DNA from 2 places in the Methylorubrum sp. B1-46 genome. Region 2 is predicted to be linked to the other one. Evidence: riboswitches for the same ligand, from Rfam matches in the RefSeq annotation. Region 2 holds a riboswitch; the other holds the start of a gene.
What was found. A riboswitch is a leader RNA that binds a small molecule or an ion and turns the genes downstream of it on or off. The one in region 2 is predicted to bind glycine.

Region 1: it holds a riboswitch for glycine, as region 2 does, so the genes downstream of both, LPC10_RS06895 (L,D-transpeptidase) here and gcvT (glycine cleavage system aminomethyltransferase GcvT) in region 2, are expected to answer to the same signal.

The regions. Positions count from the first base shown of each region.
Region 1 is NZ_CP088247.1:1,459,730-1,474,183, reverse strand. Features, by position in the region: gene LPC10_RS06920 (urease accessory protein UreF) at 1-540, shown strand, start outside; gene ureG (urease accessory protein UreG) at 561-1,268, shown strand; gene LPC10_RS06910 (urease accessory protein UreD) at 1,273-2,208, shown strand; gene yut (urea transporter) at 2,224-3,234, shown strand; gene LPC10_RS06900 (ammonium transporter) at 3,290-4,528, shown strand; glycine riboswitch at 4,717-4,806, shown strand; gene LPC10_RS06895 (L,D-transpeptidase) at 5,146-5,877, shown strand; gene LPC10_RS06890 (trimeric intracellular cation channel family protein) at 6,058-6,687, shown strand; gene LPC10_RS06885 (amidohydrolase) at 6,795-8,156, shown strand; gene LPC10_RS06880 (HlyD family secretion protein) at 8,212-9,156, opposite strand; gene LPC10_RS06875 (DUF1656 domain-containing protein) at 9,207-9,416, opposite strand; gene LPC10_RS06870 (FUSC family protein) at 9,413-11,452, opposite strand; gene LPC10_RS06865 (MarR family winged helix-turn-helix transcriptional regulator) at 11,449-11,940, opposite strand; gene LPC10_RS06860 (helix-turn-helix transcriptional regulator) at 12,647-13,780, shown strand; gene LPC10_RS06855 (type I secretion system permease/ATPase) at 14,246-14,454, shown strand, end outside.
Region 2 is NZ_CP088247.1:849,399-863,852, reverse strand. Features, by position in the region: gene LPC10_RS04210 (VWA domain-containing protein) at 1-394, opposite strand, end outside; gene LPC10_RS04205 (DUF4381 domain-containing protein) at 400-858, opposite strand; gene LPC10_RS04200 (DUF58 domain-containing protein) at 892-1,821, opposite strand; gene LPC10_RS04195 (MoxR family ATPase) at 1,827-2,822, opposite strand; gene LPC10_RS04190 (MgtC/SapB family protein) at 3,116-3,832, shown strand; gene LPC10_RS04185 (SDR family oxidoreductase) at 3,898-4,584, shown strand; gene LPC10_RS04180 (hypothetical protein) at 4,589-4,960, opposite strand; gene LPC10_RS04175 (C40 family peptidase) at 5,272-6,132, shown strand; gene LPC10_RS04170 (aminotransferase class I/II-fold pyridoxal phosphate-dependent enzyme) at 6,141-7,304, opposite strand; gene LPC10_RS04165 (hypothetical protein) at 7,406-7,627, shown strand; glycine riboswitch at 7,686-7,788, shown strand; gene gcvT (glycine cleavage system aminomethyltransferase GcvT) at 7,933-9,111, shown strand; gene gcvH (glycine cleavage system protein GcvH) at 9,138-9,500, shown strand; gene gcvP (aminomethyl-transferring glycine dehydrogenase) at 9,675-12,521, shown strand; gene LPC10_RS04145 (adenosylmethionine--8-amino-7-oxononanoate transaminase) at 12,711-13,961, shown strand; gene LPC10_RS04140 (response regulator) at 14,193-14,454, shown strand, end outside.

The sequences.
Region 1 (14,454 bases), 610 kb from region 2:
GTCCTGCACCAGACGGCGCGGGTGGACGGCGTCGCGCTGCTGCATGCCCATCGCGCCGCCCTGACGGACGATGATCCCGGCCTCATCACCGCCGACCAGGAGTTGCTCTGCCGCCGCGTCGGCGAAGAGCAGCAGTTGATGCTGACGCGGATGGGCAAGAAGTTCGCCGAACTGGCGCTCAGGATCACCCCGTCACCGATGCTGGCGCGCTGGCTCGCCGACATCCGCTCGGAGGCCACGCCGGGCTGCCTGCCGGTCGGCCAGGCGATCGCGCTCGCCGGTCTCGGCGCCGACGAGAGCGAGGCCTTCGTCGTCCACCAGTACGGCATCGCCTCGATGATCCTGAGCGCGGCGCTGCGGCTGATGCGGATCGATCATTTCGAGACCCAGCGCATCCTGTTCACCGCGCAAGGGCGTGTTCAGGACGACTACCTCGCCGTGCGCGATCTCGCCCTCGATGAGATGGCGGCCTTCGCCCCCGTCTTCGACGTTCTCGTTGCCCATCACACCACGGTCCATGTGCGCCTGTTCATGAACTGAGTGCGGCAAAGGAAGTAGAGATGAAGAAGATCACCCGTATCGGCATCGGCGGCCCGGTCGGCTCGGGCAAGACCGCGGTCATCGAGACGATCACGCCGCGCCTGATCGCGCGGGGCATCAAGCCGCTGATCATCACCAACGACGTCGTCACGACGGAGGATGCCAAGCAGGTGCGACGCACCCTCAACGGCGTGCTGATCGAGGAGAAGATCGTCGGCGTCGAGACCGGGGCCTGCCCGCATACGGCGGTGCGCGAGGATCCGTCGATGAACATCGCCGCGGTCGAGGAACTCGAAGAGAAGTATCCCGACAGCGACGTGATCCTGATCGAGTCCGGCGGCGACAACCTCACGCTCACCTTCAGCCCGGCGCTCGCCGACTTCTACATCTACGTCATCGACGTCGCGGCGGGCGACAAGATCCCCCGCAAGAACGGCGCCGGGGTCTGCCAGTCGGACATCCTCGTCATCAACAAGCGCGACCTTGCCCCCTATGTCGGCGCGAGCCTCGACGTCATGGCGCGCGATTCCAAGCTCATGCGCGGCGAAAAACCGTTCCTCTTTACCAACTGCAAGACCGGCGAGGGGGTCGACGACCTCCTCCAGCTCATCCTCGACTTGGCACTGTTCGACTTGACCTTGTCCGATGTGGCCTTGTCCAATTTGGCACCCGTCGATCGGGCGCCGTCCGACAGGGCGGTGGACCGCCCGCTCGCGGCGAGCGCCTGAGGCCATGGCGCTCCACGAAGCCCTCGGCCGTCTCGACGGGGCGCGTGAACTGCGCGGGTTCCAGACCGAGCCGGCGCAGATGCGGGCGGGGGCGCCCGGCAAGGTCGGACAACTGCGCCTCGGCTTCGCGCTGCGCGACGGGCGCTCGGACCTGCACGACCTCTACCGGGTTGCCCCGCTGCTGGTGCAGCAGGCGCTCCACTGGGACGAGGCGATGCCGGAGCTGCCGGTCTGCCCGATCATCTCGGTCGGGGGCGGCATCCTCCAGGGCGACCGCTACACGATCGAGATCGCGGTGGGGGAGGGCGCCTGCGCGCACGTCTCGACGCAGGGCGCCAACCGCATCCACTGCATGGACGCGAACTACGCGGCGCAGCACCAGAGCGTGACGGTGGCGGCCGGCGGCTATCTCGAATACCTGCCGGACGTCACCATCCCCTATCGCGGCTCGCGCTTCCTCTCCCGCACGGAGATCGTCGTCGCGGAAAGCGCCACGCTTCTCTACGGCGAGATGGTGCTGGCGGGCCGCAAGCATCACCATGCCGAGGAACGCTTCGGCTTCGATCTGCTGTCGATGGACGTGGCTCTCCGCCGGCCCGACGGGCGCAAGCTGTTTGCGGAAAAGATCCTGATCGAGCGGGGCGACCCGACGATCGGCTTCGCGGGGGTGATGCGCGGCTTCGACGCCTTCGCCAACATCCTCTGCGTGACGCCGCCCGAGACCGCCACGCGCATCAAGGCGCGGTTCGAGACCAACTTCTCCGGCGAGGCGCCGCGGGCGGTCTCCGGTGTGAGCCGCCTGCCCAACGCCGCCGGGCTGATGCTGCGCGCGGTCGGGGTCGAGAGCTACGACGTCCGCCACGAGGTCCGCCGGTTCTGGCGCATCGTGCGCGAGGAGGCCCGCGGCCGCACCCTTCCCGCCGAACCCTACTGGCGCTGAGCGAAGGCCGAAAAGATGCCGCGCGCGAACCCCAACCTTCTCGTCCAGTCGCTGCGCGGAGCGAGCCAGGTCTTCTTCATGGAGAACGCGGCGACCGGCCTGCTGTTCTTCGTCGCGATGGCCTATGCCTCCGCGCTCACCGGCAACTGGGCGACCACGATCGGGGCGGCGCTCGGGGTTCTCGTCGCGACGTTGACCGCGCGGCTGCTGGATTGCGACGCACCCTCCGTCTCCTCCGGCCTCTACGGCTTCAACGGCATCCTCGTCGGCGCCGCGCTGCCCACCTTCATCGCGTCGTCGCCCCAGCTCTGGGCCGCGATCGTGATCGGCGCAGCGGCGAGCACGGTGCTGACCGCCGCCTTCAGCGCGACGCTCACCGACAAGTGGGGCATTCCGGGCTCGACCGGCCCCTTCGTGCTGACCGGCTGGCTGATGGTGGCCGCCGCCTATTCCTTCGGCCGCCTGCAGGTGACGGGCGATGCACCCCGGCTCGCCGCCGACCTCGTGCGGGGCGCCGCCGGCATTCCGGGGCCGGCGGATCTCGTCGCGATCTTCTTTCGCAACATCGCGCAGGTCTATTTGCTCGGCAGCGCGGTGAGCGGTGCCATCATCCTGGTCGGCATCCTGATCGCTTCCGTGCCGGCCGGGATCGCCGCCGTCGCCGGATCGCTGGTCAGCCTCGTCGTCGCGCTCGCGATGGGCGCCGATCCATCCGCGGTGAGCCAAGGCCTCTACGGCTTCAGCCCGGTCCTGACGGCGATGGCCGTCGGCGTGATCTTCCTGCAGCCCTCACCGCGGGTCGCGGTCTATGCGGGACTGGCCACGGTGACCACCGTCTTCGTCCAGGGCGCCCTCGACGCCCTCGTCGCGCCGGCCGGCATCCCGTCCTTCACCGCCCCCTACGTTCTGACGATGTACCTGTTCATCGCGCCTAAGCGCCTGATGGCGCCCCACCCGCACGCGCCGGTCGCCGATCACATGCTCGACGAGGGGACCCCGGCCCGTCCGGTGAGCCCCGCGCGGTGACGCCCGGCACCGCGCCGCCCCGACATTTCCGAAGAACACGATCAAGGAGCGGGCGATGCACGGCATCAATGCAGGCGACACGGCCTTCATCCTCATCTGTACCGCGCTGGTGCTGATGATGACGCCGGCCCTAGCGCTGTTCTACGGCGGCCTCGTCAAGCAGCGCGACGTGCTGTCGGTGATGATCCAGAACTTCGTCTGCATCGGCGTTGTCGGGGTGATCTGGGTGTTCGGCGGCTTCAGCCTCGCCTTCGGCCCCGATATCGGCGGCACGATCGGGGATTTCGCCACCTATTTCGGGATGTACAGGGTCGGCATCGAGCCCAACCCCGTCTACGCGCCGAACATCCCCTTCATCATGGTCTTCGCCTACCAGATGATGTTCGCCATCATCACGCCGGCCCTGATGACGGGCGCCTTCGTCGGGCGCTTTCGGTTCGGCGCCTACCTGTTCTTCATCACCGCCTGGACCATCCTCGTCTACCTGCCGGCCGCGCACTGGATCTGGGGCGGCGGCTTCCTGGCCAAGCTCGGCGTCGCCGACTTTGCCGGCGGCATCGTCATCCATACCTCCGCCGGGTTCTCGGCGCTGGCGACCGCCAAGTATCTCGGCAAGCGCAAGCTCGCGGAGGGCCAGTCCGAAGCGGCGCCGGCCAGTCTGCCGCTGGTCGCCCTCGGCGCGGGCCTGCTGTGGTTCGGCTGGTTCGGCTTCAATGCCGGCGGCGCCTACGCGGCGGACGCGCTGGCGGCCTACGCCTTCACCAACACCATGCTCGCCGGCTCCATCGCCATGCTGACCTGGATGTTCTGGGAATGGCGCGAGACCCGGCACCCCTCCTTCTCGGGCGTCCTCGTCGGCGCCGTGGCGGGTCTCGCGACGATCACCCCGGCCTCGGGCTATGTCGAGCCCATCGCCGCCCTGGCGATCGGTGCCATCGGCGCCACGGCCTGCTACTTCGCCAAATACGTGCAGCGCTGGTTAAGGATCGACGACACGCTGGAAGTCTGGCGCGCCCACGGCGTCGGCGGCCTCACCGGCGCGCTGCTCGTCGGCGTCCTCGCCAGCCCCCACATCAATCAGGTCTCGGCGAGCCTGGAGCAGTTCGGCGTCCAGCTCCTCGCCGTCACTGTGGTCGGCGCCTATGCCGCCCTCGTCACCTTCGGCATCCTGAAGGGCCTCGACCGGTTCGGGACGCTGCGGGTGCCCGACGCGATCCAGGAAGAGGGCCTCGACACGATGCTCGGCGAGCGCGCCTTCAACCTGTGGAACATGGACCGCACCTTGCCGAAGTAGAACCGGCGGAAAGCAGGGCCATTGCCGACCGACGCGGTGCCCTTCGTCAGGCCGGTCGTACCTATCGGGAGAACGGCTCCGTGGCGGCTCCCGCCCGGCGCTCGTTCGTGTGTCGTACCGCACCAATTAAATCGCAAGCTAACGAATTGACTGGCCAAGCCGACCGTCGGGCGATAGAACGGTCAAGTCAGCGACGCGCGGGAGAGAGCCGGTGCAAACCGGCCGCCGAAGGAGCAACCGCCCCGGAAACTCTCAGGCACCCGGACCGCTCGTCGTTCAACACTCTGGAAAGCGGAGCGGACGCTCCCGCCGATGGTGTAAGTCGCGGCCCTGATCGGGGCCGGGCGAAACTCTCAGGCCGATGACAGAGGGGGCTCGCATGCACGGCGCGTGCGAACCGACCTCGGAGGCCTCTCGCCATGACGGACCCATAGGCTGACCCGCAGGCCGCGAGGCGGCCTCTCACGTCTCCCTCGATCCTCCCTCTCGATCCGCGCGACCGGCCGGCTCGGCCTTCGCGCCGGAATGCCGACGCTTGCCCGGCTGCCGCCCGTTCGGCGCGGCCGCGCGGGTCCGAAGATGCGCGGATCCGCGAACCACGAACTGGAGCCACGACGATGCCGGCCACCCGCCGCTCCCTTCTCCTCGCCGCCGCCCTCCTGGCCCCGGGCCGCGCGCACGCCTTCTTCTGGGACTCCGCCCCGGAGCCCAAGGCTCCGGAACCAGTCGAACCGGCCGCGAACCGCGACGCGTGGTTCATCGGCGAGATCCCGGACGAGCCCTTCAACGTGCCGATGGTCGATCTGACCCTCGTTCCGGCGCAGTACCGTCGGCAGATCGTAATTTACGACGGCCCGGAGCGCGCCGGCACGCTGGTCGTCGACACGCACCAGCGCTTCCTCTTCCTCGTCCGCGAGGACCGGACCGCCCTGCGCTACGGCATCGGGGTGGGCCGGGCCGGCTTCACCTGGTCGGGTGTCGCGGTGGTCAAGCGCAAGGCGAAATGGCCGGGCTGGCGCCCGACGCCGGCCATGCTGAAGCGGCGGCCCGAAACCCCGCGCTACGTCGAGCCCGGCATCCACAACCCGCTCGGCTGCCGCGCGCTCTACCTCTACCAGGGCGACCGCGACACGCTCTACCGCATCCATGGCACCAACGAGCCCTGGACCGTCGGCGGCACCGATTCATCCGGCTGCATCCGCCTCCTCAACGAGGACATCCACGACCTCTACGGCCGCGTTCCGCTCGGCACGACGGTCGTCGTGAAGACCGCGCAGCCGGAGGTGATGGTGCAGCGCGAGTGGGACGGCCCAACCCGCTCCGACAACCAGGTGCTGCTGTTCCGCTAGAGCGCTTTCCGACGAAGCGGGTGCCGGTTCGTCGAGAGAAAGCGTGACAAGACAAGGGCGTAGGGCTTCGACCCGAAAGGTGGCCACCGGCTTTCGGGGCGATGCGAAGACAAGAGGATAGCGCGTCGCCCTTCCTCGCTGCCCGCTGACGAAACCCAGACCCCCGATGGACTGAGAACGATGTTCGAGACCGCGACTGCGACCCTGGATTGGCTGGGGCTGATCGTCTTCACGATCACCGGTGCCCTGGTGGCCTCCCGCAAGGAGATGGACTTCGTCGGCTTCGCCGTGCTGGGCACCGCGACGGGGATCGGGGGCGGAACGCTCCGCGACCTGCTGCTCGGATCGCCCGTGTTCTGGACGCAGCGGCCGAGCGCGCTCCTGGCGTGCCTCGGCATCTCCTGTGCCGTGTTCTTCTTTGCGCATATCCCGCAATCCCGCTACCGCACCCTGGTCCGGCTCGATGCCCTAGGTCTCGCGCTCTTCGCGGTAGCCGGCGCCGAGAAGGCCATCCAGGCCGGGGCCGGCAGCGCCGTGGCCGTCGTCATGGGCGTGGTGACCGCGACCTTCGGCGGCGTGATCCGCGATCTCCTCGGAGGCGACAGCCCGGTGATCCTCAGCCGGGAGATCTACGCCTCGGCGGCGGGCGCCGGTGCGCTCACCTACGTCTCCCTGGCCGCGCTCGGCGCGCCGCGGGAACTCGCCCTCGGCTCCGGCTTCCTCGTCGCCCTGCTCCTGCGGGCGCTCTCCCTCCGCCTGGGATGGACGCTGCCGCGATATCGTCCTCGCGCCCGCCGCCCCTATTCTTGAACGGAACGGTCCCCGCGCGCCGCGCGCGAGGCTCTCTCCAAAACACGTATCCAAGACACGCATCGTCGAACGGCGCCGTCCCGCGGATCGGCTGAAGGAGGACCCCAATGGTTGTTCGGGATTTTCGCGGCGCGCCGGCACGGGCCGCGCTCCTCGCACTGACGATCCTCTCCGGCGCGGCACCCGCCTGGGCCGAGGCGGGGCATCTGCCCGGCCCGACGGACGCGCAGCTCGCCACCTTGAGGAGCGTCTACGAGGACCTCCACGCCAATCCCGAACTCTCCATGCAGGAGCGGCGCACCGCCGGCATCGCCGCCCGCTGGCTGAAGGATCTCGGTTTCGAGGTCACCGAGGGCGTGGGCGGCACCGGCGTCGTCGGGCTCCTGCGCAACGGCGACGGGCCGACCGTGCTGTTGCGCGCGGACATGGACGCGCTGCCGATGAAGGAGAATACCGGCCTGCCCTATGCCAGCACCCGGACCGGGACCGACCCGGCCTCCGGCCGAACTTCCCCCATCGCCCATTCCTGCGGCCACGACCTGCACGTGACCTGGCTGATGGGCGCGACCCAGATCCTGGCGGCCCATCGCGACGGCTGGCGCGGGACGGTGATGGCGGTGTTCCAGCCCGGCGAGGAGATCGGCGAGGGCGCCAAGGCCATGGTCGAGGACGGCCTGGTGAAGCGCTTCCCGAAGCCGGACGTGGTGCTGGGCCAGCACGTGCTGCCGTTTCCCGCCGGGCAGGTTCGCCTCAAGAGCGGCCCCGTCCTCTCCCGGAGCGACAGCCTCAAGGTGACGCTGTACGGGCGCGGCGGACACGGGTCCGGTCCGGAATCGACCGTCGACCCCGTCGTCATGGCCGCCGCGACGGTGATGCGGCTCCAGACCATCGTCTCGCGCGAGGTCGCCATGACCGAGGGGGCCGTCGTCACGGTCGGCTCGATGCAGGCGGGGACGAGCGCCAACATCATTCCGGATCAGGCCGAACTCCAGCTCAACATCCGCACCTTCGACGATCGCGTGCGCGATCAGGTGCTCGCGTCGGTGAAGCGGGTCGTCGAAGGCGAGGCGACGATCTCCCGAGCCCCGAAGCCGCCCCTCATCACCATGCTCGGGCAGTTCCCCCTGACGGTGAACGACGACGAGGCCACGGAGCAGGTGAGCAAAGCCCTGAAGCGGCGCCTCGGGCCGGAGCGGGTGCTTCCCGCCGGCAGCGCGGCGGCGAGCGAGGATTTCACCGTGCTCGCCCGCGCCTGGGACGCGCCCTCGGTGTTCTGGTTCGTCGGCGGCACCGACCCGGCGCTCTACGCCGAGGCGGAGCGGGCCGGAACCCTCAACGCGCTCCCGTCGAACCATTCGCCGGAATACGCTCCGGTCCTCGATCCGACTCTGCGCACCGGCGTGGAGACGATGCTGGCCGCCGCAGGCCACTGGCTCGCTCCCGGCGCCTCGGGCTCGGGCCCGCGGTAGCGGGGAAAGGGCACGGAGGGCCGACGCGGGCAGGGGCGCCCAAGCGGCAAGCCCCTCAACGCGCACCGGTGGGCGAGGGGGCGGCCGGCTCCCCGCGCCAGAGCCGCAGCGGGTCGAACCCCGGCGCCTCCCCCTCCGGCTCGACCGAGACCGTCGCCGTCCGGCCGGAGACGAGCCGGACCTCGTCGGCGACGCTGTCGAGCTTGATCCGGACCGGGATGCGCTGGGCGAGGCGCACCCAGGCGAAGGTCGGGTTCACGCTGGCGAGCAGGTTGGAGCCGGCGGTGCGCTCGCGGTCCTCGATGCCGCCCGCAAAACTCTCGACCCGGCCCGTCAGCGTGGCGCGCTCGCCCATCAGCCGGATGCGGGCCCGATCCCCGACATGGATGCGCGGTAGCTTGGTCTCCTCGAAATAGCCCTCGACCCGGATTGTGTCGCTGTCGATGAGCGCCATCACGCCCCGGCCGGTGGTGACGTAGGCGCCGGGCCGCAATTCCATGTTGGTGATGCGGCCGTTGACCGAGGCCTTCACGGCGGAGCGCTCCAAGTTGAGCCGGGCGAGATCCCGGTCGGCGCTCGCCTGCCCGTAGGCGGCCTTGGCCTCCAGGTCGGCCGCACGGGCCGCCTCGACCCTCTGCTGCGACACGGCGGCGTCGCTGAGCTTGGTGTAGCGGGCATAGTCGGCGGAGGCCTGCTCCATCGTCGCCTGCTTGCCCGCCACCATCGCCTCCGCCTGCCGCAGGGCGAGGGCGAAGCGGTCGGGATCGATGCGGAACAGCACGTCGCCGCGCTTCACCACCTGATTGTCTTGGACCAGCACCTCGGTGACGAGGCCCGAGACATCGGGGGCGACCGCGACCACGTCGGCGCGCACGCGCCCGTCCCGGGTCCAGGGGGCCTCCATGTAGTAGTCCCACAGCGCCAGGCCAACGACGACGGCGACGGCGACCATCCCGAGCGTGACGACGAGGCGGAAGGTGAGGGCAAGGAACCGGGGCATGGGATGGGTCCGAACAGGGGAGGCGCGGAGCGGCGGGCGGGCTTGCCCGCTCAGGAGGTGAGCGGCACCGCCACCGCGACGACCGCGCCGAGCAGGATCACGTAGAGGGCGAGATCGAAGAGCGGTCGGTGCCAGACGAGGCGGTAGAGGCCGAGTCCCGCCAGGATCCGCCGAAGCGGAACGCTGATGGCGAAGGCGACGAGCATCCAGGCCGCGAGGCTCGGCACGAACACGCCGTAGAGGTCGAACTCGCCCGTCATGCCGCGAGACCCGGTTCGAGGATGGGGGGGGAGGCATTGTGGGGCGGTGCATCCGGGAACAGGCCGCGGCGCAGGCCGACGAGGCCCATCAGCGCCGCGCGCCCGGCCGCCTGCCGGGCATCGGCCGAGACCGCATCGAGCGCCCCGTCGAGGGTGTCGAGGAGGCGGGGCGGCGGTTCGGCCGCTGCGCTCCTGAAGTGGTGCGCCAGCGCGGCGAGAAGCGCCTCGACGGCGCCGCGCGCCGGGGTCGAGAGCCGGCGCCGGTCGCGGCGCAGTTCGACCACGTTGATGCCGACGCGCACCTCGGCCAGGAGGTCCGCGGTCCATTCGGCGTCGTCCGGCGGCAGGGCGGCGAGGCGCGGCGCGATCAGCCCGACGCGGTCGAGCATCAGCGCCGCCAGTTCGAGGCCGTTCTGCGCGCCGCGCCGCTCCGCGGCTTCGGCGAGGCTGCGCCGGTTGATCGCCCGCAGACGCCGGGCCGACCAGCCAGCACCGACCGAGCGGACGAGGCGCGTGACGACGGCCGCCGACCACATCCCGACGATGACGGCGATCGCGGAATTGGTGAAGGCCGCAAACTCCCCGGTGTAGCTGCCCTGGAGGGCGATCATGGCCGAGCCGTTGACGGCGGCACCCATCGCCAGGGGGGCTGTCTTCGGCTGCGCCATGAAGACCCCGCAGAGCAGGAGTCCGGGCGCGAGCGCCAGCGCCAGCATCTCGAAGGTGGTCGCGAGCGGCAGGATGGCGAACAGGTAGGCGCCCGCGCCGAGCGCGCCGAGAATCGCGGAATTGGCGAAGCTGACGATGAATGGTGCCGGGTCGTCCTGGGCCGCGAAGAAGCTGCACCCGACCGCCGCCATCATCGGGGCGCCGGCCCCGTCGGGCCAGCCGGTGGCGATCCAGATCGCGCAGGTGAGCACGATGGAAAGGAACACGCCGATGCCCGAGAGGAACGCCATGCCGTGATCCCGGTGCCGGATCGTGCGTGCGGAGGCGGTGTAGCGGAAGGCGAGGGATTCCGACACCGGCGTCCCCTCGGCAAGGTGGCGCTGCAGGAGGCGGGCGTCCTGGCGCAGGTCGATGAAGTCGCCCAGGCGCGCCAGAAGGCTCGCGCGCACGAGGTCGTTCCAGGAGGCGCGCCCGGCGAGGTCCGGCTCGAGCGCGCTCGCCTGCACCTTGAGGCGCTCGGCCTGCGCCGGATCGGTCGTGCCCGAGGCGAGCCAGGCCGCCACGGCGTCGAGGAGGCCACGCACGCTCGGAGGCAGGGCGTCCGCCCGCTCCAGGGCCTCGATGCGATCGGCGATCGCGGAGGCGATGGGCAGGAACATCAGCATGTGTTGGCGGAGCGTCGCCATGGCCTCGGCCGAGCGCTCGGCGCCGGTCATGTCGTAGCGCAGCGGCGTCGCCAGGGCGTCGAACGCGACCGCCTCGGCGGCGAGCCGCAGGCGCCTGGCCTGATTGTCCTCCCCCGTGCGGCTCCGATCGAGAATCTCGATCACCCAGCCGCGCGCGCCGCGCAGCCACAGGTCAAGCCGGGCCGCGATCGCGGGCGCCACCGATTGCGGCAGCACGACGGTGTTGACGAGGCTGGCGCAGAGGATCCCGAGGGTGATCTCCTCGGCGCGGGCCACCGCGGTGTCGAACATCGTGCCGGGCTCGGCCACGCTGGGAAAGCCGATCAGGGCCGCCGTGTAGCCGCCGAGCATCATCAGGTAGCTGCGCGGCGTGCGGTCGAGCAGCGAGACGTAGAGGCAGACGGCGACCCAGAGCGCGATCGCGACCGTCAGCAGTTCCGGCGCGTTGGCGAGATTCGGGACGAGGACGACCGAGACGACGGCGCCGAGCAGCGTGCCGAGCACCCGGTAGAGCGCCTTGGAGCGGGTGGCGCCGGCCAGCACCTGACTCGTGATGTAAACTGTGCCGAGCGCCCAATAGGGCTTGGGCAGGTCGATCCAGAACGCGAGGTACAGGGCCAGCATGCCGGCCCCGAAGGTCTTGAGCGAGAAGACCCAGTCGCGCCAGCCCGGAAGGGTCATCCCCGGAACTCCCGTGGGCCCGTTTCCGGAGCCGCTTCCGGGTCCACGCCGCCAGCGTGACGCTGGATCGCCCGGAACACCCGCAGGCCGGCCTCCAGGTCGGCGGCGCTGATACCCGCGAAGGTGGTCTCGCGCAGCCGGTCGAGGTCGGCCTCGATCCGGGCGACGACGGTTTCACCGGCGGCGGTCAGGCTCAGAACCTTCGCGCGCCGGTCGCTCGGGTCTTCCCGGCGCCGGACGAGACCGGCCGCCTCCAACTGGTCGAGGAGGCGGACGAGCGACGGTCCCTCGATTCCCACCGCCTCGGCCAGGGCGTTCTGGCGCGGCTCACCCCCCAGGCGCCCGATCAGGACCAGCGGCAGCGCCTTCGCCTCGGAAATCCCATGCGCCTCCGTCGCCGTATTGGCGAGCCGCCGCCATTGGCGCCCGGAGAGCAGAAGGGTGTGGGTGTAGGCCAGCCGCAACTGGCGCAAAGTCTCGTCGGCCATCTCAGCCTGTCCGCTTCGCCCCTGAACGAACACGCCCAAGGCCCCGAAATCATACGAGTAGGAAGCTATCAATGAGCTGACGAGCCTTCAAGCGTGCTTCCCGGCTGAAGGATGAGCCATCCGCGTTCGAACCGCGTGGCGAACTGCGTGGCTTGGCCCCATGGACCCTTCGGAAGACGCTAAATCACGCCCGACACCTCCTTTCTCGCCGGACAGGAGCGAGAGCATATCCGATCAAACTCTTGTACAGGGAAAGGTCGAAGCACTCACAGACGTGATGCGCCGCTTGGTTCGAATGGATCAGCCATCGGGATGTCCTGCGCGCGCGATGCAGGCTACCCCGATGGCTGAGTTCTGAGCTGTCCCCCCCTTCGATCAGCTCGCCCCGCGACCGTAGCCGTTCCGATCCCAAGATTTGTCTCTCAAGACGGAGCTGGTCCCCGAGCTACGATTAGACTGAACTTGAGCGTCGGCCGACTTGAAAAGCCCTTATGCTTGCAGCTGCGGTAGAATACCGACAACTCAGATGATGCGACGCGTGCGAATCAAAATACCAACTGCTTAAGTGCAGTGCGCGTCAGGAAGTTATAATAAATCAATGTTGTTTTGGTGTGGATAAATCTGTATGTTCCTAAAAATTGCCGGCGGGGTTCCGATATAGATATGTGCGCGATGTCATAATCTGGATGCGGAAGCGGCCTGTGAGATGAGCAGGGCAGAGTTAAACTACGCAGACGGGCTTTCCTTCGGTATCGACATTTCGGAACTGGCTCGGCCCGAGGTGCTCCACAAGATCGTTTCATTCGTTGGTGCGGAACGGGGATGGATCGGTCTGCTGGATGGGGGGGATCGAGCGATCGAACGCATCGTCACGTCGACGATGATGCCCGATCGGGGCAACATGTCGGCGCTGAAGGCAATCTCCAAGATCATCCTGTCGAGTTGTCGGGAGCGAGAAAGCGACGGCTGGCATCTTTGTACTCTTCGTTCCATCAATCCGTCCGAAGCGGTCTACCTGGCGCCGAACTGCGCCCATGCTGAAGATGGACGATTGTATTCATTTTCCGAATTCGTGTTCGATGCGGACCGCCGCGTGGTGTGCTTCTTCGAGTTTCCTCTCACATTGCGCTCTGACATTTCATCGATCAGGCAAAAACTTTCCCACCTCGGGATGGAGCTGGGCAATTCAATAAATGTACTTTCAAAGATTGCCCAGCAAAGCACTTCTATCACGGTCGAGATGTTCGATTATCTCGGGATCGCGGCCGCGATCGCGATGGGGGCTGGTCTTGAGGTCGCCCGGAGCAATCGTGCATTCCGGCCCTACCTTCCCGAATCCGGACGTTTGAGGTCGGAGCCGGCGAGACTGGGCCAGTCGGTGGATGGCATGCGCGACGGACGGATCGTCGCTGCGCTGACACGACTGGCCGCAAGTCTCCGAGAGCCAGCCGCGGATGCCCCGTCTCAGCACTTCATTCCCATCCCGGCCCAGGGCGAACTCTCTCCCCTCCTGATGCACGTCATCAGGGACGACGACCACCTGATCTCAGGCCCCCTCGCGGTGCCGACTTTTCTCGTGCTCGTGACGCGCGTCGTCCGGCCGGCGGTGCCCAAGGAAGATGTGCTTCAGAAGCTCTTCGCGATGACGGGGGCCGAGGCGCGCGTCGCCCGCAGCATTGCAGCCGGCGAGAAGCTCGAAGAGATCGCCGTCAAGACCGGTGTCACCGTGGGTACCGTTCGGTTCCATCTCAAGGGCGTGTTCGCGAAGACCGGATTGGACCGGCAGGCCGATCTCGTCGGTTTGCTCAGTGGATTATCAGTGTCGCGCTGCCCGAAGTAGGTGTGCGAGCCATCCGATTTCGGGGCTGAATAAACCTTAACAATTGATTGTGGGGTTTTGTCGCGACCATGCGGCGCTGCTGAGGTCTGGTCTTCAGGCTTTGCGAGATTTGGTGTGGCCGATCAGGCGCGCCGACGGCTTTGATGACTACGTAGGTGAAAATTTGGTTAAAGATTATTATTGGCTCTCCCCGTTTGGGTAGTGCGGAGTGGACACCGTCCGGCTCAGATCAGAATAACGAACAAGGGAACCGTCCAAGGGCGGGAGGAAAAATCCAGATTGACAGTATGGGGCGGTCGGATTGCAGCCGCTTGTCCCCACCATCGATTGTGATGCTTCGCCGCGTCACAAATCGGGAAGTCATGTCCGTCAGCGCAGGTCTGTCCCTGTGCGCTGATCAGGGGCACACCTGTTCTCTTGCAAAACGTCGATCAACATTCTGCTGTAGAGCGTACGACAATGGCGATGGACGGCGTCTTTCAGAACTGTATGCGCCAAGTGCGCCGACAAGTGATGCCCGTGATGTGGTTCAGCCTCGCGGTCAACTTGTTGATGCTGATCAGCAGCATCTACATGATGCAGGTTTTCGATCGGGTGCTCGCCAGCGGCTCGCTGCATACGCTGCTGTGGCTGACCATCGCGGCCCTCCTGGGCATCGCCGCCTACGCCGTCAT
Region 2 (14,454 bases):
CGACGCGTTTGACCGCCGCGAGCCGGCTCACCGTCTCCCCGTCGAGCGAGAAATCCTTCCGCTCCATGCTGCCCGACAGGTCGAGGGCGAGCACGATCTCCCGGGCCGAGGCCGGGAGCGCGGTGGCGGGCAGGACGAGGCGGGGCCCGGCCAGCGCAACCACGAGCGCGACCCAGAGCGTGCCGATGAGCCAGAGCCGCCGCCGTCCGCGGGCCGCGATGGACTCGGATCGCTCGGCGCCGAGGACCAGGGAGGGCGGGACGCGCAAGGCGCCGCTGCCGCCCTCGCGCTCCGGCGGGATCAGCCGGGCGGCGAGCGGCAGGAGCAGGAGCAGCAGCGCGAGCGGGGTCGCGAAGTCGAAGGCGGAGACGAAGGCCGTGAACCAGGCGGGCATTCGGGTCAGGCCCGGATCTGTGTGAGAAGGCGGCCGAGGCCGGCATCGATGGCGGCGGAATCCACGGAAGCGGGCCGGCGATAGAGGTCGTCGGCGAAGGCGCGGCCCGGACCGTTGCGGAAGAAATCGGTGCCGAAGGTGGCATCGAGCGTCGCGACCCAGGCCGGGCCGCGGGCGCGCGCCGCCTCCTCGCCCTTCAGGGTGCGGACCACGCGGCGCAGGAGACGGGCCTGCGCCACGCGCCGGGCCTCGGGATCGAGCCGCGCGGCGCGTGCCAGCTCCTGCAGGGCCGTCCGGCGCAGGGAGGCACCGCGCCGGGCGCGGAGCAGGCGGATCCCACCCACGAGCAGCGCGAGGCCGAAGCCGAGGGCGATGGCGGCCACCATTTCGGGCTGCACCGCGCCGGTGCCGCCGGTGGGCAGGTGCAGGCCGCGCAGGGCGGAGAGATCGGGGGAGGCGGTCATCCCTCACCCCTCCGCGCATCCCCTCTCCCTGCCTCACAGCACCGCATCGAGCCGCTCCATCAGAGGGGCGTAGCTTTCCGGCCCGGCCTCGACATCGATGCGCAGGCCCTCGACGCCGCAGGCGTGGAGGCGGGCGAGACGCGGATCGATGTCATCGGGAGCTGCTGCCCCGCGGCGGGCCTGGACGGTGCCGCGGTGTCCGTCCGGTAGGGCGTAGGGGTAGAAGCCGGGCGGCCGGATTCGCTCGAAGGCGTCGCTGACCAGGAGCAGGCGGATCGACAGCCGCTCGGCGAGCGCCGTGATCAGGTTCTCGAAATCCGGCCCCGGCGCATCGAGGGCCGTCGCGACGACGAGGTGTCCCCCCGACGGCAGAAGCGAGCGGGCGAGTGCGAGGGTGTCGGTCAGCGGCGGATCGTCCGCCGCCGGTCGGGCAAGGGCTGTGGCGTGGGCATGGGCCATCGCCCCGGTGACGGCGGTCATCGCCCGCTCGCCGCCGGCCGGGCGCACCACCGAGGGCTCGGCCGTCCCCGCCGCGATCAGGCCGATGCGCCCACCGTCACCGACGATGCGCCAGCCGAGGAGTGTCAGCGCCTCCGCCGCCGCCACCGAGCGCAGCGCCCGGCGGGTGCCGAACAGCATCGAGGGCCGGAAATCGGCGAGCAGCACCACGGCGCGGTCGCGCTCGTCGTGGTGGGTGCGCACGTGCAGCTCGCCGGTGCGGGCGGTGGCGTTGCGGTCGATGAAGCGGCGGTCGTCGCCCTCGGACCAAGGCCGCACGTCGTCGGGCTCGGAGCCCCGCCCGCGCTTCCGCGTGACGATGCCACCCGGCAGGCCGGCGATGGTGCGGGTTGCGGGCGAGACGCCGCGTCGCGCCAGATGGCGCAGGCTCATCAGCCCGGCGCCGGAGAGATGGATGCCGGGGGCGTCGGTCGGGTCGCTCGCGGGGGCCGCGGTCGCGGTCATGGCGGCTACAGCGCCCGCGTCCGCTCGACCAGCCCGTCGATGATGCTGCGCGTGGTGCGTCCCTCGGCCGCCGCGCGCCAGGTCAGGCCGATGCGGTGGGAGAGGGCGTCGGCGGCGAGTTCGGAGATATCCTCGGGTACGACGTGGTCGCGGCCGTGCAGATAGGCCCGCGCCTTGCCCGCGACCATCAGCGCGAGCGTTCCGCGCGGCGAGGCCGGGTGCTCGATCGCCGCGCGCAGCTCCGGCGCCACCGCATCGGTGCGCGTGCCGGCCACGAGCCGCACGAGATAATCCTTGAGGGCCGGCGAGACGTAAGTGGCAAGCGCGGCCTCGCGGGCGGCGATCACCTCGGCGACCGAGAGCTTCACCGGCATCGCCTCGGCGTGGTGGTTCAGCTCACCCTCGACGAGGTCGAGGATGCGGCGCTCGGAGGCCTCGTCGGGCATCTCGACGACGACGTGGAGCAGGAAGCGGTCGAGCTGCGCCTCGGGCAGCGGGAAGGTGCCCGCGTGCTCGATCGGATTCTGCGTCGCCACCACCATGAACGGGTCGGGCAGGCGGTGGGTGTGGCCGGAGACGGTGATCTGCCCCTCCGCCATCGCCTCCAGCAGGGCCGACTGCACCTTCGGCGGCGCGCGGTTCACCTCGTCGACGAGGATCAGCGAGTGGAACAGAGGACCGGGCAGGAACTCGAAGGTGCCCGCATCCTGGCGCCAGACGGTGGTGCCGGTCAGATCGGCCGGCATCAGGTCGGGCGTGCACTGCACGCGGGCGAAGGAGCCGTCGAGCCCGTCCGACAGGCGCTTGACCGCGCGGGTCTTGGCGAGACCCGGCGCACCCTCGATCAGCAGGTGGCCGCCGGTCAGAAGCCCGATCAGCAGGCGCTCGACCAGCTTGTCGGCGCCGATCAGCCCGTGGCTCAATCCGTCGCGAAGTTGGAGGATGCGGTCGCGAACGGGGGGAGACCCTGCCGCGGGCCGGGCGAGTGCCTCGACGCTCATGCCAGCGCCTCTGCCTGCATCCCTTGCGCCGGTCGAGCCTCGGCCCTCGTCGCAGGAGAACAATCCTGCCGCATGCGCGTCTCCTCAGCGTGGGTTTTTCTTATAGGTCCCACAATTCTGCCGGTGTGCCCGCTGCCCGGTTGCCGCGTCAATCCCGCATCACGACCCTGGCCACGGGCAAATTGACCGTATTCGACCGGGGATGCGCCGATCGGTGACGTTTCGTCACGCAACCGTCACGCTCGTGCGACAGCGGAAAACCGCGCGACCCCGAAAAGATCCCGAAAGGTTCGATGCCCGGCCCGTTTCCCTTTCCCACGCCCGAAGCCCTGAATTCCGGCATCAGCCTCGCGGTCGCCTTCGGCCTCGGCACCCTGATCGGGGTCGAGCGGCAGTACCGGCAACGCAGCGCGGGTCTGCGCACCGCCGTGCTGGTGGCGCTGGGCGCCGCCGCCTTCGTCGATCTCGGCATGCGGCTGACCGGCGGCGAGGGGGCGACCCGCGTGGTCGCCTACGTCGTCTCCGGCATCGGCTTCCTCGGCGCCGGTGTCATCATGAAGGAGGGGATGAACGTGCGCGGCCTCAACACCGCCGCGACCCTCTGGTGCGCGGCCGCCGTCGGCGCCTTCTCCGGGGCCGACCTGCCGCTGGAAGCCTGCTTCGTCACCCTCGCCGTGCTGGCCGGCAACACGCTGCTGCGTCCGCTCGTCAACCTGATCGACCGCATCCCCATCGACGAGAGCGCCACGGAGGCGACCTACGAGGTGCAGGTGACGGTGCCCGCCGAATCCGCCGGACTTGCCCGCGACCTGCTGGTCGAGCGCCTGGAGGCGGCGGACTATCCCGTCGGCACGACGGAGGTCGAGGAGCGCGGCGAGAGCAGCGTGGACGTCATCGCCACGCTGACCGCGCGGACGGCGCATGCCAAGGATCTCGACGCCGTCGTGGCCGATCTGGCGAAGCGGCCGGAGGTGCGCCACGCGACCTGGACGGTACAGACGGGGGATTGATCCGACCTTGAGGCTGGGCGTACCGCCGTCATTGCGCAGGAGCGTGCAGACGCGGACGAGCCATCATGACCCATTCGAAAAAGCATGCCCTGATCGTCGGTGCCTCCCGTGGCCTCGGGCTCGGGCTCGCCGAAACCTTTCTGCGGCGCGGCTGGCGGGTCACCGCGACCCGGCGCGGAGCGGCGCCCGGCCTCGAACCGCTCACGGCGCAGGGCCTGCGGGTGGAGGCAGTGGATATCGACGACGATGCCTCCGTCACTGCCCTGCACGAGCGGTTGGCGGGCGAACGGTTCGACCTGATCTTCGTCGTGGCCGGCATCGTGATGGAGTCGGACCAACCGCTCCACGCCGTGTCGCGGGCCGTCCATGCGCAGATCTTCCTCACCAATGCGGTGAGCCCGATCCTGTTCGCCGAGGCCTTCCGCGACCGGCTGGCGCCCGGCAGCACGCTCGCCTTCATGTCCTCTGTGCTCGGTAGCGTCGGCCTCAACACCGAGGGCGGTTGGGAGAATTACCGGGCGAGCAAGGCGGCGCTGAACACCAATGCCCGGAGCTTCGCGGCGCGTCACGCAGCCCGCGATTTCGGCGTGCTCCTGCTGCATCCGGGTTGGGTTGCCACCGATATGGGCGGCGAGGGGGCCGATCTCGATGTGGCGACGAGCGCGGCCGGACTAGCGGACGTGATCGAGGCGAGGGCGGGCCGGACCGATCTCGCCTTTCTCGATTACCGGGGCGAAACGCTGCCCTGGTGAGGCTTCAGCGGCGCGGGTCGAGGGGCCGGCTGCGGCGCTCGACCACCACCGTCGGGCGGCTGCGGCGCTCGACGATGACCGCGCGCGGCGGCGCCCGGTTGGGGCTCGTCGGGGCCAGGATGCGCTGTTCCTGGGGACGATGGGCGGGCCGCGCCGCCGCAGCCTTGGCGGCGGCGACCACGTGCGGGCGCACCTCGTCCGGACCGAGGCCGATCAGCCCGCAGGCGATCTCCACCTGCTGGTCGACATCGTCGGCGAGATCCTGCGCGGCGGCGACCGCCTCGGCCACGGTCGGCGGCTCGCGCCGCACCCGGATCGGAGGCAGATCCTGGAAGCTCTTGGGCGTTTTCTTCACGGCACGACTCGCGGTCTTCATGCACCGATCATAGGACGGCCCGTCCGCTTTGTGCAGTGCACGCAAATCGGACGTGACGGACCGCCGGCCGCATGGCTGCCGGGCGGACGCCCCGCTCGTCGAGGTTGCAGGATGCGCGCCAATCCGCAGCCCCGCCAGCACATTCGTTGACGAGGCCACCCGGTCGGTATGACCCGCGATGGTCAAAGTGTCGCGGCAGCGCAGCACATGGATGTCGCGCTCGTCGGGGCGATCATCGTGCGGAAATTCGCGGCTTCGAGAGACCTCCATCCCGAATCCCGCCCCGATCCTGCGGCACCCCCGGTCTCACGATGCCAGACACCTCCGATCCCCGCCTTACCCCGGCCCGGTCCGACCTCGCCGATATCCGCCTGAAGGGCGTCGTCGCGGCCGAGCGCTACGTCGCGGGCGCGCCGGCGCGGGTCGCCGTGCCCTCCGCGCCCCTGCGCCGCGCGCCGCGCCTCGACGCCGGACTCGACACCGAGGCGGTGATGGGTGACGCGGTGAGCGTGTTCGAGATCCGTGACGGCTTCGCCTGGGTGCAGATCGCCCGCGACGGCTATGTCGGCTACCTGCCGGAGGCGGCGCTCGGTCCGGTCGATCCGGCGCCGACCCATCGAGTCGCGAGCTTGCGCACCTTCGTCTATCCGGCACCCGACCTGAAGCGCCCGCACGTGGCCCATCTGAGCCTCGGCGCCGCCTTAGCGGCGCAGGCGCAGGAGGGCGAGTATTGGCAACTTGCCGGCGGCGGCTTCGTCTTCGCTGGCCATGCCGTGCCGTTTGAGACCGCCGAGCCGGATTTCGCGGCCACCGCCGAGCGGCTCGTCGGCACGCCCTATCTCTGGGGCGGACGCACCAGCCTCGGCCTCGATTGCTCGGGCCTCGTACAGCTCTGCCTGGATATGGCCGGGCACGCCTGCCCGCGCGACGCCGACCAGCAGGAGCGGACCCTCGGCGAGGCCCTGCCGCCGGGGCTCGACGGTCTGCAACGCGGTGATCTCGTGTTCTGGAAGGGGCATGTCGGGCTGATGCTCGACGCCGAGCGGCTGATCCACGCCAACGGCCACCACATGGCGGTGGCGGTCGAGCCCCTGCGCGAGGCGGTCGAGCGCATTGCCGCCAAGAGCTTCGGCGCCGTCACCTCGATCCGGCGGCTCGATCTCTCCGCCTGACCGTCGCTTCAGATGGCGCGGACGGTGTGGGGCGCGAGTTCGGCCAGCGCTTCGGCTAGGGCATCGACCTGCCCCTCGTCATGGGCCGCCGAGAAGGCGACCCGCAGGCGCGCGGTGCCCGGCGCCACCGTCGGCGGACGGATCGCGACGACGAGGAAGCCGCGCGCCTCCAGGGCCGCAGAGAGGGCGAGCGCGGCTTCCGCCGCGCCGACCAGGACGGGCACGATCGGGCTTTCCGCTTCCGGCAGCCCGAGCCTCGCGGTGAAGCGGCGGGCGAGCGCCAAGGGCCGGGCGGCGCGCTCCGGCTCGGCCTCGACGATGGCCAGGGCTTCGAGCGCCGCGGCGGCGGAGGCCGGCGGCAGTCCGGTGGTATAGACGAGGCTGCGGGCCCGGCTCGTCAGCAGATCGATCACGGCCTGAGAGGCGCAGAGATAGCCGCCGTAGGAGCCCAGCGTCTTCGACAGCGTCCCCATTTCGAGCGGCGCCCGCAGGCCGGGCTCGACCACGCCGAGGCCGTGCGCGTCGTCCACCAGCGTCCAGGCGTCGTACTCGGCCGCGAGCGCCAGGATCTCGGGCAGCGGCGCCCGGTCACCGTCCATGCTGAACACCCGCTCGGTCAGGATCAGCGCCCGCCGCGCCGCGCCGCGATGCGCGGCGAGACCCGCGCGCATCTGCGCGAGGTCGTTATGGCCGAAGCGCACGACCGGCGCGCCCGACATCTTCGCCCCCGCGAACAGGCAGGAATGGCCGAGTTCGTCGATCAGGATCAGGTCGCCCGCGCCGACCAGCGCCGGGGCGATGCCGAGATTGGCAAGGTAGCCGGAGCCGAAGACGAGGGCCGCCTCCTTGCCCTTGTACCGGGCGAGCCGCTCCTCCAGGGCCGCGAGCGGGGGCGCGTTGCCGGTCACCAGACGCGAGGCGCCCGCGCCCGCGCCGTAGCGCGCCAGCGCCTCCGTGGCCGCCGCGATCACCCGCGGATCATGGGCGAGGCCGAGATAATCGTTGCAGGAGAACGAGACGAGGCCGCGGCCGCCCCGCTCCGCCGCCGCGCCCGGCCCGCGGGCGGTCACCGCCAGCCGGCGGCGCAGGGCGGCCGCCTCCAGGCCGGCGAGCTTCTCCTCGGCAAAGGCGTCGAGGCTGTTCGATGGGTTCGACGAGGGATTCGGTGACATGAGGCCTCAAGGCGACGGGGTCCGGTGGTTGTCAAGCCGACGGCCGGTGCGAACCCGGCGCAGGGCGGCGCGTTGCCCCTGCTCTCTCGGAACACACGGCCATGATGCGCGCCCTCCTTGCCCTTGTTATGCTGGCGGGGGCTTCCACCGCCCCGGCACCGGTCCTGGCCGGCCCCGCTCAGGACTACCTGTTCGGCGAGCAGCGCTTCCGCAACGCCTGCCGCCCGCCGCTGAAATACGCGGACGGGGCCTGCGTCCGCCGCTGCCCGGCGGGCTACCAAAGCTTTCGCGGCTATTGCCGCTTCCGCAACATGCAACGGTGATCGTCACGCCGGCGGGTTGCCGCGCGGTTCGCACCGTGCGAGCCTCCAGCCGTCCGATACAGACGATACGGGAGAGCCCAGACCGCTCGTAAAGAGGGGTTATGGCGCCGACGGAGCAACGACCCCCGGAAACTCTCAGGCACAATCACCGTATCGTTGGACAATCTGGAGAGAGGCGCCGACCGGCGTCCACCGAAGGAGAAACCTCGCTCTGCGGAGTGAGGGAAGCTCTCAGGTAAGCGCGACAGATGGGGGCAACTTGCCAGCCGGCCGGCGGGCAAGATCCGTCTGTCGTGGAGTGCCCGATGAGCCTGCAAGCCGCCGGGGCCGTGAGCCCTGCAGCCCCCCTTTCCGCTGACCCCCTCGCGCAGACGCCGCTGCACGCGCTCCATTTGCGTCTCGGCGCCAAGATGGTGCCGTTCGCGGGCTACGCGATGCCGGTGCAGTACCCCGCCGGGCTGCTCAAGGAGCACCTGCATACGCGGGCGGCCGCCGGTTTTTTCGACGTCTCGCATATGGGCCAGATCGCGCTGACGCCCCGCTCGGGCGATGTCGCGGAGGCGGCCCGCGCCCTCGAAGCACTGGTCCCGATCGACATCCTCGGGCTCGGCATCGGGCGCCAGCGCTACGGTTTCCTGACGGACGAGGCTGGCGGCATCCTCGACGACTTGATGGTCGCGCGCTTGGCCGATCGGCTGCACGTCGTCGTCAACGCCGCCAACAAGGCGGCCGATCTCGCCCGGATCCGGGCGCACCTGCCCGACGGCATCGAGGCGACGCTGCTGCCGGATGCGCTGATCGCGCTCCAGGGGCCGAAGGCGGCGGACGTGCTCGCCCGCCTCACCCCCGACATCGCGGCGATGCGGTTCATGGACGTGCGCGCGGTCGAGATCCTCGGCGCACCCTGTCTCGTCAGCCGCTCCGGCTATACCGGCGAGGACGGGTTCGAGATCGCCGTGCCGGCCGAGCAAGCCGAGGCGGTGGCCGAGGCGTTGCTCGCCGCGCCCGAGGTCATGCCGGTGGGCCTCGGTGCCCGCGATTCCCTGCGTCTCGAAGCCGGTCTCCCTCTCCACGGTGCCGATATCGACGCTGGCACCAGCCCGATCGAGGCCAGTCTCGCTTGGGCGATCTCCCCCGCCCGCCGCCGCGGCGGCGCCCGCGCGGGCGGCTTTCCCGGCGCGGACCGCATCCTGGCGGAGATGGAGGCGGGCCCTGCCCGCCGCCGCGTCGGCCTGAGCCCGGAAGGCCGCGCGCCGGTGCGGGCGCATGCGCCGCTTTTTGCCGCGGAGTCCGGCGGCGATTCGATCGGCCGCGTCACTTCGGGCGGCTTCGGGCCGAGCGTCGGCGCGCCCGTCGCCATGGTCATCCTGCCGGCGGCGCTCGCCGCCCCCGGCACCCGTGTGTTCGCGGAACTGCGCGGCCAGCGGCTGCCGCTCGTCGTCGCCCCGCTTCCCTTCGTCCCGGCCGGCTTCAAGCGCGGCTGATCCTACTCGTGACAGGAGTTCGAACCATGCTGCGTTTCACCGACGAGCACGAATGGCTGCGCCTCGACGGCGACGTCGCCACGGTCGGCATCACGGCGCATGCCGCCGAACAGCTCGGCGACCTCGTCTTCGTCGAGTTGCCGAAGGTCGGCGCGAAGCTCACCAAGGGCGAGGCGGCCGCCGTGGTCGAGTCCGTCAAGGCGGCCTCCGACGTCTACGCCCCGCTCTCCGGCGAGGTCACCGAGGTCAACGAGGCGGCGGTCTCCGATCCGGCTTCGGTCGGTGCCGACCCGCAGGGCGGCGGCTGGCTCTACCGGCTCAAGCTCGACGATCCGTCGGCCATGGACGGGCTGATGGACGAGGCCGCCTACGCGGAGTTCGCGAAGTAGCGCAGTTGGTGAGCCCTCTTCCCTCTGCGGGAGAGGGTGCCGGCGGAGCAGGCGGGTGAGGGGCCGGCTCAGGTCCCTCCGGAAAGGTCGCTCCCCTCTCCCGACCCCCTCGGCGGCCACCCTCTCTCGCGGAGGGGAGAGGGGTGCTCAGCCCATTCGCCCGAGAGGCACCTCATGAAATACGATCGCCACGATCCCTTCGATTTCGCCGCCCGCCGCCATATCGGCCCGAAGCTCTCCGAGATCGACCAGATGCTGGAGACGGTCGGCGCGAAGTCGCTGCACGCGCTGATCGACGAGACGCTGCCCCCCGACATCCGGCAGGCGGAATACATCGATTTCGGGGTGTCTCTGACCGAGCGGCGCTCGCTGGAGAAGCTGCGCGCCACCGCCAACAAGAACCGCTTGCTCGTCTCGCTGATCGGCCAGGGCTACCACGGCACGACCATGCCGCCGGCGATCCAGCGCAACATCTTCGAGAACCCGGCTTGGTACACCGCCTACTCGCCGTATCAGCCCGAGATCAGCCAGGGCCGGCTGGAGGCGCTCCTCAACTTCCAGACCCTGGTCTGCGACCTCACCGCGCTCGACGTCGCCAACGCCTCGCTGCTCGACGAGGCAACTGCCGCGGCGGAGGCCATGGGCATGGCGCGTCGCGTGGCGAAGTCGGACAGGAACGCCTTCTTCGTCGATCGCGACTGCCTGCCCCAGACCATCGCCGTGCTGCGGACCCGCGCCGCGCCGCTCGGCTGGGACATCGTGGTCGGCGATCCCTTCGCGGATCTGGACCCGTCCGCCGTCTTCGGGGCGTTGTTCCAGTATCCCGGCGTGAACGGCGCCGTTCACGACTTTTCCGCTCTCATCGCCGCGCTGCATGAGGCCGGAGCACTCGCCGCGGTCGCGGCTGACCCGCTGGCGCTGACGCTGCTGAAGGCGCCGGGTGAGATGGGCGCCGACATCGCGGTGGGCTCGATGCAGCGCTACGGTGTGCCGATGGGCTACGGCGGCCCGCACGCCGCCTACATGGCGACCCGAGACGCCCACAAGCGGGCGCTGCCCGGCCGCATCGTCGGCGTCTCGGTCGATGCCCGCGGCAACCGCTCCTATCGCCTCGCGCTCCAGACCCGCGAGCAGCATATTCGCCGCGAGAAGGCGACCTCGAACATCTGCACCAGCCAAGTGCTGCTCGCGGTCATCGCCTCGATGTTCGCGGTCTATCACGGACCGGCCGGCCTCAAGGCAATCGCCCTGCGGGTCCATCGCGACGCCGTGCGCCTCGCCGCGGGCCTGGAGAAGCTCGGCTTCACGGTCGAGCCCGCGCACTTCTTCGACACGGTCACCGTTCGGGTCGGCGCGTTCCAGGGCGTGATCCTGAAGAGCGCGGTCGAGAACGGCGTGAACCTGCGCCGGATCGGCACCGACCGCATCGGCATCAGCGTCGATCAGCGCACCCGGCCCGACATCATCCAGGCGGTTTGGCGCGCCTTCGGCGGCACCGATCTCGCCTACGACGAGGCCTATCCCGAGCCGCGTCTGCCGGCCGAACTGGAGCGGACCTCGGAATACCTGACCCACCCGATCTTCCACATGAACCGGGCCGAGAGCGAGATGACGCGCTACATGCGCCGCCTCGCGGATCGCGACCTCGCCCTCGACCGGGCGATGATCCCGCTCGGCTCCTGCACGATGAAGCTCAACGCCACCGCCGAGATGCTGCCGATCTCCTGGCCGGAATTTTCGGAGCTGCACCCCTTCGTGCCCGAGGATCAGGCGCTCGGTTACAAAGAGCTCATCGACGACCTCTCGCAAAAGCTCTGCGCGATCACCGGCTACGACGCGATCTCGATGCAGCCGAATTCCGGCGCGCAGGGCGAGTATGCGGGGCTGCTCGCCATCCGCCGCTACCACCTCTCGCGCGGGGAGGGGCACCGCACGGTCTGCCTGATCCCGTCGTCTGCCCACGGCACCAACCCGGCTTCGGCGCAGATGTGCGGCATGAGCGTGGTGGTGGTCGGGGCAGACGCCCACGGCAATATCGACGTCGAGGATTTTGCGAAGAAGGCCGAGCAGCACGCGGACAAGCTGGCCGCCTGCATGATCACCTATCCCTCGACCCACGGCGTGTTCGAAGCGCGGGTGCGCGAACTCTGCGACATCGTCCACCGGCACGGGGGCCAGGTCTATCTCGACGGGGCCAACCTCAACGCCATGGTCGGGTTGGCCCGGCCTGGCGATATCGGCGCCGATGTCAGCCACCTCAACCTGCACAAGACCTTCTGCATCCCGCATGGCGGCGGCGGGCCGGGCATGGGGCCGATCGGCGTCAAGACGCACCTGATCCCGTTCCTGCCCTCCGATCCGCGCTCGGGCGAGGAAGGCGCGGTCTCGGCCGCCGCCTTCGGTTCGGCCTCGATCCTGCCGATCTCGTGGAGCTACTGCCTGATGATGGGCGGGCGCGGCCTGACCCAGGCGACGCGGGTGGCGATCCTCAACGCCAACTACATCGCCCGGCGGCTCGATGGGGCCTATTCCATCCTTTACGCCGGCCGGAACGGGCGCGTGGCGCATGAATGCATCGTCGATGTGCGCCCGTTCCAAAAGAGCGCGGGCGTCACCGTCGAGGACATCGCCAAGCGCCTGATCGATTGCGGCTTCCACCCGCCGACCATGAGCTGGCCGGTGGCCGGTACGCTGATGATCGAGCCGACTGAATCCGAGACGAAGGCCGAGATCGATCGCTTCTGCGACGCCATGCTGGCGATCCGGGAAGAAATCCGGGCGATCGAGGAGGGGCGGATGGATCGAGCGAACAACCCGCTCAAGAACGCGCCGCACACGGTACAGGACCTGATCGGCGCCTGGGAACGGCCCTATTCGCGAGAGGAGGCATGCTTCCCGTCGGGGTCCTTGCGCATGGACAAGTACTGGCCGCCGGTGAATCGCGTCGACAACGCCTACGGCGACCGCAACCTCGTCTGCTCCTGCCCGCCGACCGAGGCGTATGGTGAGGCGGCGGAGTAGATCGCGCGCCTGAACCCCGCCCCCCTCTGCCGGGGGGGAGGGGGTCTGCGAAGCAGGAGGCGAAGGCTGGCACGGGCCCGTCCGGAAGCGGCGCTCCCCTCACGCGGCCGCTCTCGGGGGCTACCCTCGCCCGCACAGGGGGTCGGCTGTGCGTTTGACTCGGCGGCCCCCACCCCTCATCCCCCGCCCATGACCGCGCTCAATCAGCACCACCTCTGGCGGCCCTACACCCAGATGAAGACGGCCGCGCCGCCGCTGGAGGCGATCGCGACGCGGGGCACGCGCATCACGCTCAAGGGTGGGCGGGAACTGATCGACGGCATCGCCTCGTGGTGGACCGCCGTTCACGGCTACAACCATCCCTATATCGCCGCGGCGATGGCAGATCAGCTATTGCGCATGCCGCACGTGATGTTCGGCGGCCTCACCCATGCCCCGGCCGAGCGGCTGGGCACGCGCCTCGCCGCGATGCTGCCGGGTGAACTCAACCACGTCTTCTTCACCGATTCCGGCTCGGTCGCCGTCGAGGTGGCGCTGAAGATGGCGGTGCAGCTCTGGCTCAACCGCGGCGAGACCGGCCGCACCCGCGTGCTGGCCTTCCGCGGCGGCTATCACGGCGATACCATGGGCGCGATGTCGGCCTGCGACCCCGAGGAGGGAATGCACCGCCGCTTCGGCGCCTACCTGCCGAGCCAGGTCTTTTGCGAGCTTCCGGGCGACGCAGGCCAGGAAGCCGCCCTCGACGCGGCGCTCGCCCACCACCGCCACGAACTCGCGGCGGTGATCGTCGAGCCCCTGGTGCAGGGCGCGGGCGGGATGCTAACGCATCCGCCGGAGGTGTTGGCCACCGTCGCGCGCCTCGCCCGCCGCCACGGCCTGCCGCTCATCGCCGACGAGATCTTCACCGGCTTCGGCCGAACGGGGACGATGTTCGCCTGCGAGCAGGCAGGCATCGTGCCCGACATCCTCTGCCTATCGAAGGCGCTGACCGGCGGCACGATGGCGCTCGCGGCGACGGTGACCACCACCGAGATCTTCTCCGCCTTCTGGTCGGACGATCCCGCGGCGGCCCTGATGCACGGCCCGACCTTCATGGCGAACCCACTCGCCTGCGCGGCGGCCAATGCCAGCCTCGACCTGTTCGAGCTCGAGCCCCGCTTGACCCAAGCCCGCGCCATCGCCGCGCGCCTGGAGGCGGGCCTCGCGCCGCTCCGCCGGCTGTCCGGCGTGCGAGACGTGCGGGTGCTCGGCGCCATCGGCGCGGTGCAGTTCGCGAACGCCCCCGATCTCGCCGACCTGAAGCGGCGCTTCGTCGAGCGCGGCGTCTGGGTGCGGCCGTTCGGGAACATCGTCTACCTCACCCCCGCTCTGAGCATCGATTCGGACGATCTCGACCGCCTGATCGCGGCGGTGACGGCCGTGACGGAGGCCACTGCCTGAGGCGGGCCGGTCCTCCGGCGCAGGGCTCGCAGGCTTGTTCGCGGGATAAGCGACGGACACCCTTCGGGACCCTGCAACCCGCAGCGGGGTTACTCGTTGGACCACCGCAGCGCAGCGGCGCCCGCCACGGGAAACGGCCAAGTCGGCGAGCGATGTCTGCGAGCGGTGGGTCCGCGAACAACAAGTCTGCGAACAATTCGGGTCGCTGGAGCAAATCGGGGAGAGCGTAAGGTGGCGAGCCAGACCGAGACGACGAATCCGGAAGCCGACCGTCCCGTCATCCTCATCGTCGAGGACGAGGCCCTGACCATCATGGACCTTGGCGACGTGCTGGAGGAGGGCGGCTACGACACCGTGCAATGCGCGTCCGCCGAGCGCGCGCTGTCCATCCTTCAGGCGCGACCGGACATCTGCGGTCTCGTGACCGACGTGCAGCTCTCGGGGCGGGTCGACGGGTTCGAACTGGCGAACTCCGTCGCCCAGGCCCGGCCGA